DNA from 2 places in the Primorskyibacter flagellatus genome. Region 1 is predicted to be linked to the other one. Evidence: riboswitches for the same ligand, from Rfam matches in the RefSeq annotation. Region 1 holds a riboswitch; the other holds the start of a gene.
What was found. A riboswitch is a leader RNA that binds a small molecule or an ion and turns the genes downstream of it on or off. The one in region 1 is predicted to bind thiamine pyrophosphate.

Region 1 (4,743 bases):
GGATGCTGGGCGTGGCGCTGATCATGGGCGCGCGTCTGCAAGCGGGCGGCGACCTTTGGGGCATCGGGCTTTGCGTCATCGGCGCGGCAGCCCTGACAATTGCCACGTTGTCGGTGCGCGGGGCATCCTCTGGTGGCAATGTGATGATGATCGTCGGTTTGCAGATGTTCGTGGGGGCAATCGTGCTGGCGGTGGCTTCGGCGCTGCTGGAATGGCCGTTGACTGTCGAGATGACGACGCCGCTGATCCTTGCCTTCATCTACACCACGCTGGTGCCGGGTTTGTTGGCAACTGTGGTCTGGTTCTCGCTGGTCAACCATATCGGCGCGATCAAGGCCGCGACATTCCATTTCCTAAACCCGTTCTTCGGTGTCGCCACTGCCGCCGTCCTGCTGGGAGAGGCAATCGGCCCGCTGGACGTTCTGGGTGTGGCGATCATCGCGGCCGGTATTCTGGCCGTTCAGATCGCCAAGCAGCATCCCGGCAAGCCATAGGGCGCGTCACGTCAGCAAGATCAGAAGCCCGTTCAGCGTCAAAAACGCGCCGACAGTCGCCGCCAGCAACGCGAGCGAGGCCAGCCCTTCATGGCCATAATCCTGCGCAATGATCGTATAGATGCCGATCATCGGTACGGCGGCGGAAATCACCACCGCCGTGGCCAGATCCGATGACAGGGCAGGTAGACCGAGCAAAGGAACGGCCAGCACGCATAGTGCCGTCATCGCCGGATGAAGGATCAGCTTGCCAAAGACGATCTGACCGGCAAGCAGACGATTGCCCACAATCGGCAATCCGGCCAATGTTCCGCCAATGACGAAAAGCGCGATGGCACTGGTAGAGGCTGCCGTCATCTCCAAAACGCGGCTAAGGGCGGGGGGAATGGAAACCCCCAGCACCGAGACAACCATACCCGCCAGAAGTCCGATGACGAGCGGTCGTCTCAGAACCGATTGCAATGTCTGCCAGCCGCTTGACCACAGCGACATGCCCTGGCGCGGTCGTGACAGCTCCAGCAAGGCAAAACTGATCGGGACCAGCACGAAATTCTCAACCACCAGGTTCATCGCCAGGATCAGTCCCGCGAGATCCGGAAAAACCAGCAGCATCATCGGAAAGCCGATATAGGCAGAGTTGGGACAGGCAGAGCCCATCACGGCAATCGCCCGGCGGGCAGGTCCGGTGCCTTGCAGCGTTACGAGGATGTAGACAATTGCAATCGTCGCCAGCCCGCCAAGCGCGAAAACCGCGATGTATGACGGCACGATGACCTCGGCGATCTTGCGCGTCGCCACGGCGTTGAACAGCAGCGCGGGCAGGGCGATCATCAGGACATACTGCCCCAGAACCCGCATGTCCGACGGTTTGAAAACCCGAGCCCTGACGCAGCCATAGCCCAGTGCCACCAACGCAAAGATCGGGAAGGTGATCGCAAAGATGTCAGCCAAGCGTTGGGCCGACCTTGCCGCGCGTCTCGCCGACTTCGCCGCCGATCTGGCCTCGGTGTAACAGGATGTGGTCGAGGATCACGCAGGCCATCATCGCCTCGCCCACCGGTACGGCGCGGATACCCACGCATGGATCGTGCCGACCCTTGGTGATGATCTCTGCTGCTTCGCCCGATTTGGTGATTGTCTGGCGGGTTTTGAGGATGGAAGAGGTCGGCTTGACCGCGAAGCGCACCACGACATCCTGCCCGGTCGATATGCCCCCCAGAATGCCGCCCGCATGGTTGGACGAAAACACCGGCTTGCCGTCATTGCCCATGAAGATCTCGTCGGCATTTTCTTCACCGGTCAGCATCGCGGCAGCCATGCCTTCGCCGATCTCCACGCCTTTGACCGCATTGATGCTCATCATTGCGGCGGCCAAATCGGTGTCCAGCTTGGCATAGACCGGCGCGCCCAGACCGGCGGGGACGCCCTGCGCCACGACCTCGATCATCGCGCCCACGGAATTGCCGGATTTGCGCAACCCGTTCAGATAGTCGGCCCATGTTTCAGCCGTCTCTGCCGAGGGCACCCAGAAAGGGTTCTGGTCAATCTGCGACATGTCCCGCTCGCCCGTGATCGTATGCGGCCCGATCTGCACCATGTAGCCGGTGATCTTCACGCTGGGCGCAAGCGCGTCGATAACGGCGCGCGCAATGCCGCCCGCCGCCACCCGCGCCGCCGTTTCGCGCGCCGAAGACCGACCCCCGCCGCGATAGTCGCGAATGCCGTATTTCTGCCAATAGGTGATGTCGGCATGACCTGGGCGGAACTTTTCGACGATGTCGCCGTAATCCTTGCTGCGCTGATCGGTGTTTTCGATCATCAGCTGGATCGGCGTTCCCGTTGTCTGGCCCTCGAACACGCCGGACAGGATGCGTACCTGATCGGGCTCCTGCCGCTGGGTGGTGAATTTGTTCTGGCCCGGTTTGCGCTTGTCCAGCCAGTGTTGAAGCATCGCCTCGTCCACCTTTACCCCCGGCGGGCAGCCATCCACCGTGGCACCAAGTGCAGGCCCGTGGCTTTCGCCCCAGGTGGTGACGCGGAAAAGTTGGCCAAACGAATTCATGCTCATGGGACGGGCTCCTTTGGGCGTTGGTGTTAGGCCAGAGCCGCCGGACCCTCAAGGGATTTCGCTTGAAACCGGGGCATCGCAGCCTTACCAATTGCTGAGCCTCGGGGTGCCTGCAAAGGCTGAGATGCATGACGCGAACCCGTTGAACCTGACCCGGTTAACACCGGCGGAGGGAAGGTATCGGACACACGCTCCTTATCTTGCCCATCTGCCGCAATAAGGAGGATGCCGATGAAAAAGGCCCTGACATTTGCTGCGGGAATGATGATTGCCGGCACGGCAGGCGCACAGACGCCCGTGCTGACGGTCTATGCTCCGGATTACTTCACATCCGAATGGGGCCCCGGCCCGTCGATCGAGGCGGGATTCGAGGCGCTCTGCGGCTGTGATCTGCAATACAAGCCCGGCGACCTGCTGCCACGCATCATGTTGGAAGGCGACAAGACCCGCGCCGATGTGGTGATCGGGCTGAACACCGACGTGACGGCCAAGGCACGCGAAAGTGGGCTGTTCGGACCGCATGGGCAGGATCTTTCGTCCCTGACGCTGCCAATTGAGTGGACGGACGAAACCTTCCTGCCGTTCAACTACAGCCAGACGGCCTTTGTCTACGACAAGACGCGCGTGGACACCGCGCCCGACAGTTTCGAGGCGCTTCTTGCCGCGCCGGATGATCTGAAGATCGTGATTCAGGATCCGCGCAGCTCGATCTCTGGTCTGGCATTGGTGCTGTGGGTCAAGGCGATCTACGGCGACAAGGCGGAAAGCGTGTGGGAGCAGCTTGCGCCGAAGATCCTGACCGTCACCAAGGGCTGGTCGGAAAGCTACGGCCTGTTCACCGATGGCGAGGCCGACATGGTGCTCAGCTACACGACCTCGCCAGCCTATCACATCATCGCGGAAGATGACGACAGCAAGGTCGCCGCGATCTTTCCCGAAGGCCACTATTTCATGGTCGAACTGGTTGGCAAAATCGCGGCCACCGATCAGCCGGAGCTGGCCGATCAGTTCATGGAATACGTCCTCAGCGAAGAGTTCCAGCGCATGATCCCGACCGGCAACTGGTCGCTGCCCGCCGCCTTGCCAAGGTCCGAGTGGCCCGAAGGGTTCGACACGCTGCCGCTGCCGGAAAAGACGCTGTTCTTTGACGAGGCGGAAGCCGCCACAGTGCAGAAAGAAGCGGTCGAGGAATGGCGACGCGCCCTGTCGCGCTGATCGCCGGGGCACTGGTTGCCGGGCTGACGCTCGGGCCAGTGGCGGCGGTGGCGTGGCGCGCAGGCGTCCTGACGGGGCTGGAGCCGGCCGATTGGGCCGCGCTGCGTTTCACGCTGGTGCAGGCGCTTCTGTCGGCAGCGCTAAGCGTGGCCTTCGCGATCCCGGTCGCGCGGGCGCTGGCGCGGCGCGCCTTTCCCGGTCGCGGTTTGCTGATCGCTTTGCTGGGTGCCCCGTTCATCCTGCCGGTGATCGTGGCCATTCTTGGCTTGCTGGCCGTTTTCGGACGGGCGGGGGTGTTGAACCGTGTGCTTGAGGCGTTTGGGCTGCCCGAAGTCTCGATCTACGGGTTGCACGGCGTGGTTCTTGCACATGTCTTCTTCAACCTGCCGCTGGCCACGCGGCTGATCCTGCAAGGGTGGCTGGCGATTCCCGGCGAGCGCTTCCGGCTGGCCGCGACGCTGGGATTCACCTCGCGCGATGTCTTCCGGGTGCTGGAACGGCCGATGCTGACCTCGATTCTGCCCGGTGCCTTCGCGGTGATCTTTGTCATCTGCCTGTCGAGCTTCGCGGTGGCGCTGACGCTGGGCGGGGGGCCGCGTGCGACGACGCTGGAACTGGCGATCTATCAGGCGGTGCGGTTCGATTTCGACCTTGCCCATGCGGCCTCGCTTGCGCTGGTGCAGCTTGGACTGGCACTTGTCGCCGGTCTGGTTGCGCTGCGTCTGTCAGGCACGGGTCTGGGGGCCGAAGGGATGGACCGGGTCGTGCCGCGCTGGGATGCGGGCGGCACGGGCCTGCGGCTTCTGGATACGCTTTGGCTGATGCTGGTGGCGCTGTTTCTTTTGACGCCGCTTGGATTGGTGGCCGCGCGCGGCGCGTTGGGCGTGTTCAGCCTGCCGGAGCCGGTCTGGACGGCAGCGGCGCATTCGCTGGCGGTGGCGCTGGGGTCCACGGCTTTGTGCATCT
Region 2 (4,743 bases), on a different contig from region 1:
GTAAGTCCGCTGTACAGTGCTTATTCAACAGCTGGATCTGCTAATCCCTCACACAAGAAAAGCTCACGAGATGGGCGGAGACGATCTTGTCTCTTTCCGACTGCACCGGAAAGTTCACATGCACCGATTGTCCCAGTCGGTCGTTATGCGCAATGCTGTGCCTCTCAAACGCGAGAAGGCGTTGTGAACCATGTCCCTTGTCCGTGCGGTAGGAAATCGCCCCGCGACAGGCAATGAAGACGTGGTCACTGCGGTTCGGATCAAACTCTTGCTGCGACAGTCGCACACGAACGCTGGCGACACATTTTCTTATGCCGCTGTTACCGAACAGCGCCGGGCGGCAGTCGAAATCCAGCTTGCTGACCCGCAGCGGCGCACCGGGCCGATGGGTCTGGTTTTGGTGCTCCGGTCTGGTTCGATGGTGACCCCGAAATATCGGGCGTTTTCTTTCGGTGCCAGTCCTTGCACCTTGCCCTAGAAAACGCGCCGCGACCCAACCATCCGCAGCATGCCCGTCAGCGCCTTGAACGAACACTCTCGCCCAGCCGTCGCGACGGTCAAGGATGCTGACAGACGTTCCATAGGGCAGGGCGCGCAGTACGGAAGACCTCGTATCCGGAGCGGTTCGCAGATTCAGCGCGTCGGCCTGAACATGGGCGTAGCTGCCGACCTCTTGCGCAGAGGCTACGCCAGCGCCAAAGCTCAGACATGTCAGTAGCGCGAGCAATGCGAAGAAGGCTCTTCCCGTAATAAATTTGCCTGTCATTTTCGCGCCCCCATTATCTGATCCGACCTTCCGGCGCTTGGCGTTAACTGTGTCCAATCTGGCAAGCTCACAAGTGATCGGGCACATATCCTCATATCGACACCGAAGCAGTCGGCATCTCGTCTGTGTCCAGATCAAGGTATCCTTCAAGGCCCGCGCGCATTTCGGGTGCCAGATCTTCGGGATGCATGATGCGGGTATAGAACAGTGTGAAATAGACAACCTTGATCGCGGTCACGACACGCGCGAACAACGTGTGCAGCAGGACACTGACAGAGACTACAACAAAGACCGGCAGCCAGTTAAAGACGGTGTCCGGACCGATCGGGCCCAGTTGCGGCATGTTGCGAGAAATTTCGGAAAGCGCCCCGGCCGAAAAGGCATCCGGCATACCGCCGCCAAAGAAAAGGCCAAGAGCAACCCCTGCAAGGCCACCGAAGACATAGAGCGGCTTCATCAGCGAGCCGATCACGCCGCCCATAATGTCGATTCCGAACACACCAGCCAGGGTTTCGGGCACATGATCCTTCAATCGTTTCATTTTGATAACCCCGTCGCCCAGGCTCAGCCGGTCGATCGCGAAAGCCGGTAGCAGGAAGTGGTTTACCAGATCCCATACTTCGACGATGCCGCCCAGTAACATCGCCATCAGGCCGCCTTCCTTGTTTTTGCGGCTGGCCACCCAGACGGCGGCCATGTCCAGCAGGCCAAGGGTGCGGACCTGAGAGCCGAGGCCGGTAATTTCGCGTCGTGCTTCACGCCGGGTGGGCGTGCCACCGGTGGCGGTGCCATATGTCAGGCGGCTGAGCGTCAGTTCGGCGCGGTTGTAAAAAAAGAACTTGTAGATTAACATCACAGCCCCTCCGAGCAGGAACCATGTGCTGTTGCCGTTCTCGTAAACAGCAAGAACAAGCCCGGCGAAGAACAGGCCGGTCATCACCACAGCATAGACCCACATGACAATCAGCGGCCCCAACAACGCGCGATTTCGCCCGACAATGGTGAAAGTGTGCCGGACGAGAAAGCCCAGTTGTGCAAAGCGGGCCTTGAGGTCTGGTTTCGTGAAATCCATGGTTTTCTATCCCCTAATTCTGCTGTTCTAGTCGCCCGCCGATGCAGGAACGGGTTCAACGCGCCTTACCGTCACTCAGCCGGCCGACCGTAACGTCGTCTTCGACCCAAGGTTGTCAAAGTCGGGCTGGTTACGCCCCGTCTGTTCGCAGGGGAAAAGGAAAATATCTTAAATTTAAAAGGGCTGCCCATTAGTTGCGGGCTCGATTGTCTCAAATCCCAGAAAGCGTTGCGTCATGGGTGCCGGGCAGGAGAATACGCGGAGCCACACTTGACGGTGAGATTTCTCGCGTCGGCTCTATGAAGTTGCGCGGTGCTGTTGCGCGCCCCTCCGCGCAGGCGGTCGTTCCGGCGTCCGGGGAAATGTCCACCCACGCGCGGCTTGAACCTCGGCACGGCGACTGCTACCTCATAGGCGAATCCGTTGGGGTGTTCCGTGAGGGACTGAGAGGCGCGAGCCAACCCATCGAACCTGATCCGGACAATACCGGCGGAGGGAACGGAGCACGAGCAGGCTGCGGGGCAACCTCCGCCCGCCTTTTCTCCCTCCTCCCGTCGTCGGTGGAGGAAGAAATGACACCACAGGTCATCAAGATCGGCATGCTTTTCTCGCCCGAGATCGTTGCCGTCCCTGCCGAAGCGGACGCTGATTACAGCGGTCCCGTGATGCGCGATCCGGTGCTGGTCGCAAAGTCGGTCGATGCGCTGCTCGCCGCTTCCGGCACCATCGCGTTGGAGCAGTCAAGGGTCACCACCTGGAATACCCATGACACCGGATGCAGCCTATCCTCGGCCATTACCGCCGAACTGGCAAAAGGCGCGCCGTTGGAAGGCCCGGCCGGGCGTGCGCAGGTCTGGCTGCACGGCGCGATCTGCGCGGCTGATGACCGGGCTATTGGCGGCGGCCACGGCCCGGTCCACCATTTTCACGGATACTGGCCATGACGCGGGCCACCGTCATCGGCGCTGGCGTCGCAGGGCTCTGCGTGGCCACCGAACTGGTCGCCCGAGGCTGCGCGGTCACTGTCTTCGATCCTGTGTTGCAGCCCGGACCACACCATTGTTCATGGTGGGCGGGCGGCATGCTTGCGCCATTCTGCGAAGGCGAAACGGCAGAAGAGCCGGTGGTTCGGCTGGGTCAGCAGGCGGCTCGCTGGTGGGAACGGCAGGGCGTGGGTGTCACGCAGCGCGGCACCGTCGTCGTGGCCCTTAATCGCGACCGTCGCGAACTCGACCGTTTCGCCCGCCGCATTGAGGGCCACACCCTGCTTGACGGTTCCGCCCTTGCAGCACTGGAGCCGGACCTCTCAGACCGCTTCGACCGGGCGCTGCACGTCACCGCCGAGGCTCACCTTGACCCGCGCGCCGCCCTGCGCCACCTTCGAACGCGGCTTGAGCGCGACGGTGTCACCTTCATCGCAGAGCCGGGCCGTGCCGATGGCCTGACCTTCGACTGCCGTGGGCACGCGGCGCGTGACGCGCTTCCCGATCTGCGCGGCGTTAAAGGCGAAATGGTTGTGCTGCGTGCGCCCGACATCCGCCTGACCCGCCCGGTTCGTCTGCTCCACCCGCGCTTTCCGCTTTATGTTGTGCCCCGTGCCGATGGTCATTTCATGCTGGGCGCGACACAGATCGAAAGCGACGATCGCCGCCGGCGCGTTCGGTCTGTGCTGGAACTGCTCTCGGCCGCCTACGCGCTGCATCCCGCCTTTGGCGAGGCCGAACTGATCGAGATCGGTGCCGATGCACGTCCGGCCTTTCCCGATAACCTGCCGCGCCTTGTCCGGCGCGGCGAGACGATCCATGTCAATGGCCTGTTCCGGCACGGTTTTCTGCTCGCGCCTGCGCTTGCACGGATGGCGACTGAACTGGCCTTCGACCAAAGCAAACCGGAGTTTTACTATGCAGATCACGGTTAACGGCACCGCAACCGAGGTGCAGGCGCAAACCCTCGCCGGTGCGCTGGACGAACTGGGCTATCGCGACGCCAAGGTCGCCACCGCCGTCAACGAAAGTTTCGTTCCGGCGACGGCGCGCGACGCCCCCCTTTCCCCTGGCGACCGGATCGAGATCGTCGCCCCGCGGCAGGGAGGCTGAGATGCTGCTTTACGGTACCGAGATCAATTCGCGTCTGATGCTGGGTACGGCGCAATACCCGTCGCCGGCGGTTCTGGCCGAGGCCTTCCGCCGCTCCGGTGCCGGTATCGCCACCGTCTCTGTGCGACGTGAGGCGGGCGGCGATCGCGCCGGCGCGGCATTCTGGGATTTGATCCGCGACCTCGGTGTGACACTCCTGCCCAACACCGCAGGCTGCCATTCGGTCCGCGAGGCGGTGACCACGGCGCAGATGGCCCGCGAGCTGTTCGACACGCCCTGGATCAAACTCGAGGTGATCGGCCATGCGGATACCCTTCAGCCCGACCCCTTCGGACTGGTGGAGGCCGCGCGCATTCTGACCGATGAGGGTTTCAAGGTTTTTCCCTATACCACCGAGGACGTGGTTCTTGCCGACCGGCTGCTACAGGCGGGTTGCGAGGTGCTCATGCCATGGGGCGCACCCATCGGCACCGGGCTGGGGCTGACCAACATCTATGGCCTGCGCACCTTGCGCGCCCAGTTTCCCGACGTGCCCATGGTGGTGGATGCGGGCCTCGGTCTGCCGAGCCAGGCCGCCACGGCGATGGAGTTGGGCTATGACGCGGTGCTGCTCAACACCGCCGTCGCCAAAGCGGGCGACCCGGCGAGGATGGCGGAAGGTTTCGCCCGCGCGGTCGAGGCCGGGCGGCTCGCCTACGAGGCCGACCCGATGGAGCCACGCGACATGGCGGCCCCTTCGACCCCCGTCATCGGCAGGGCGTTCCTGACATGAGCCTACACCGCTTTTATCCGATCTTTGACAACGCCGG

Region 2: linked by a shared signal. The riboswitch ahead of ACN0WV_RS06385 (bifunctional hydroxymethylpyrimidine kinase/phosphomethylpyrimidine kinase) and the one ahead of ACN0WV_RS04485 (thiamine ABC transporter substrate-binding protein) in region 1 are both predicted to bind thiamine pyrophosphate.

Annotation. Positions count from the first base shown of each region.
Region 1 is NZ_JBLWVF010000002.1:261,478-266,220, forward strand. It holds gene ACN0WV_RS04470 (DMT family transporter) at 1-494, shown strand, start outside; gene ACN0WV_RS04475 (AEC family transporter) at 501-1,445, opposite strand; gene aroC (chorismate synthase) at 1,438-2,562, opposite strand; TPP riboswitch at 2,655-2,754, shown strand; gene ACN0WV_RS04485 (thiamine ABC transporter substrate-binding protein) at 2,794-3,777, shown strand; gene ACN0WV_RS04490 (thiamine/thiamine pyrophosphate ABC transporter permease ThiP) at 3,753-4,743, shown strand, end outside.
Region 2 is NZ_JBLWVF010000004.1:8,692-13,434, forward strand. It holds gene ACN0WV_RS06375 (SH3 domain-containing protein) at 41-766, opposite strand; gene ACN0WV_RS06380 (hypothetical protein) at 858-1,838, opposite strand; TPP riboswitch at 2,253-2,353, shown strand; gene ACN0WV_RS06385 (bifunctional hydroxymethylpyrimidine kinase/phosphomethylpyrimidine kinase) at 2,399-2,782, shown strand; gene ACN0WV_RS06390 (FAD-dependent oxidoreductase) at 2,779-3,756, shown strand; gene thiS (sulfur carrier protein ThiS) at 3,740-3,934, shown strand; gene ACN0WV_RS06400 (thiazole synthase) at 3,936-4,706, shown strand; gene ACN0WV_RS06405 (thiamine phosphate synthase) at 4,703-4,743, shown strand, end outside.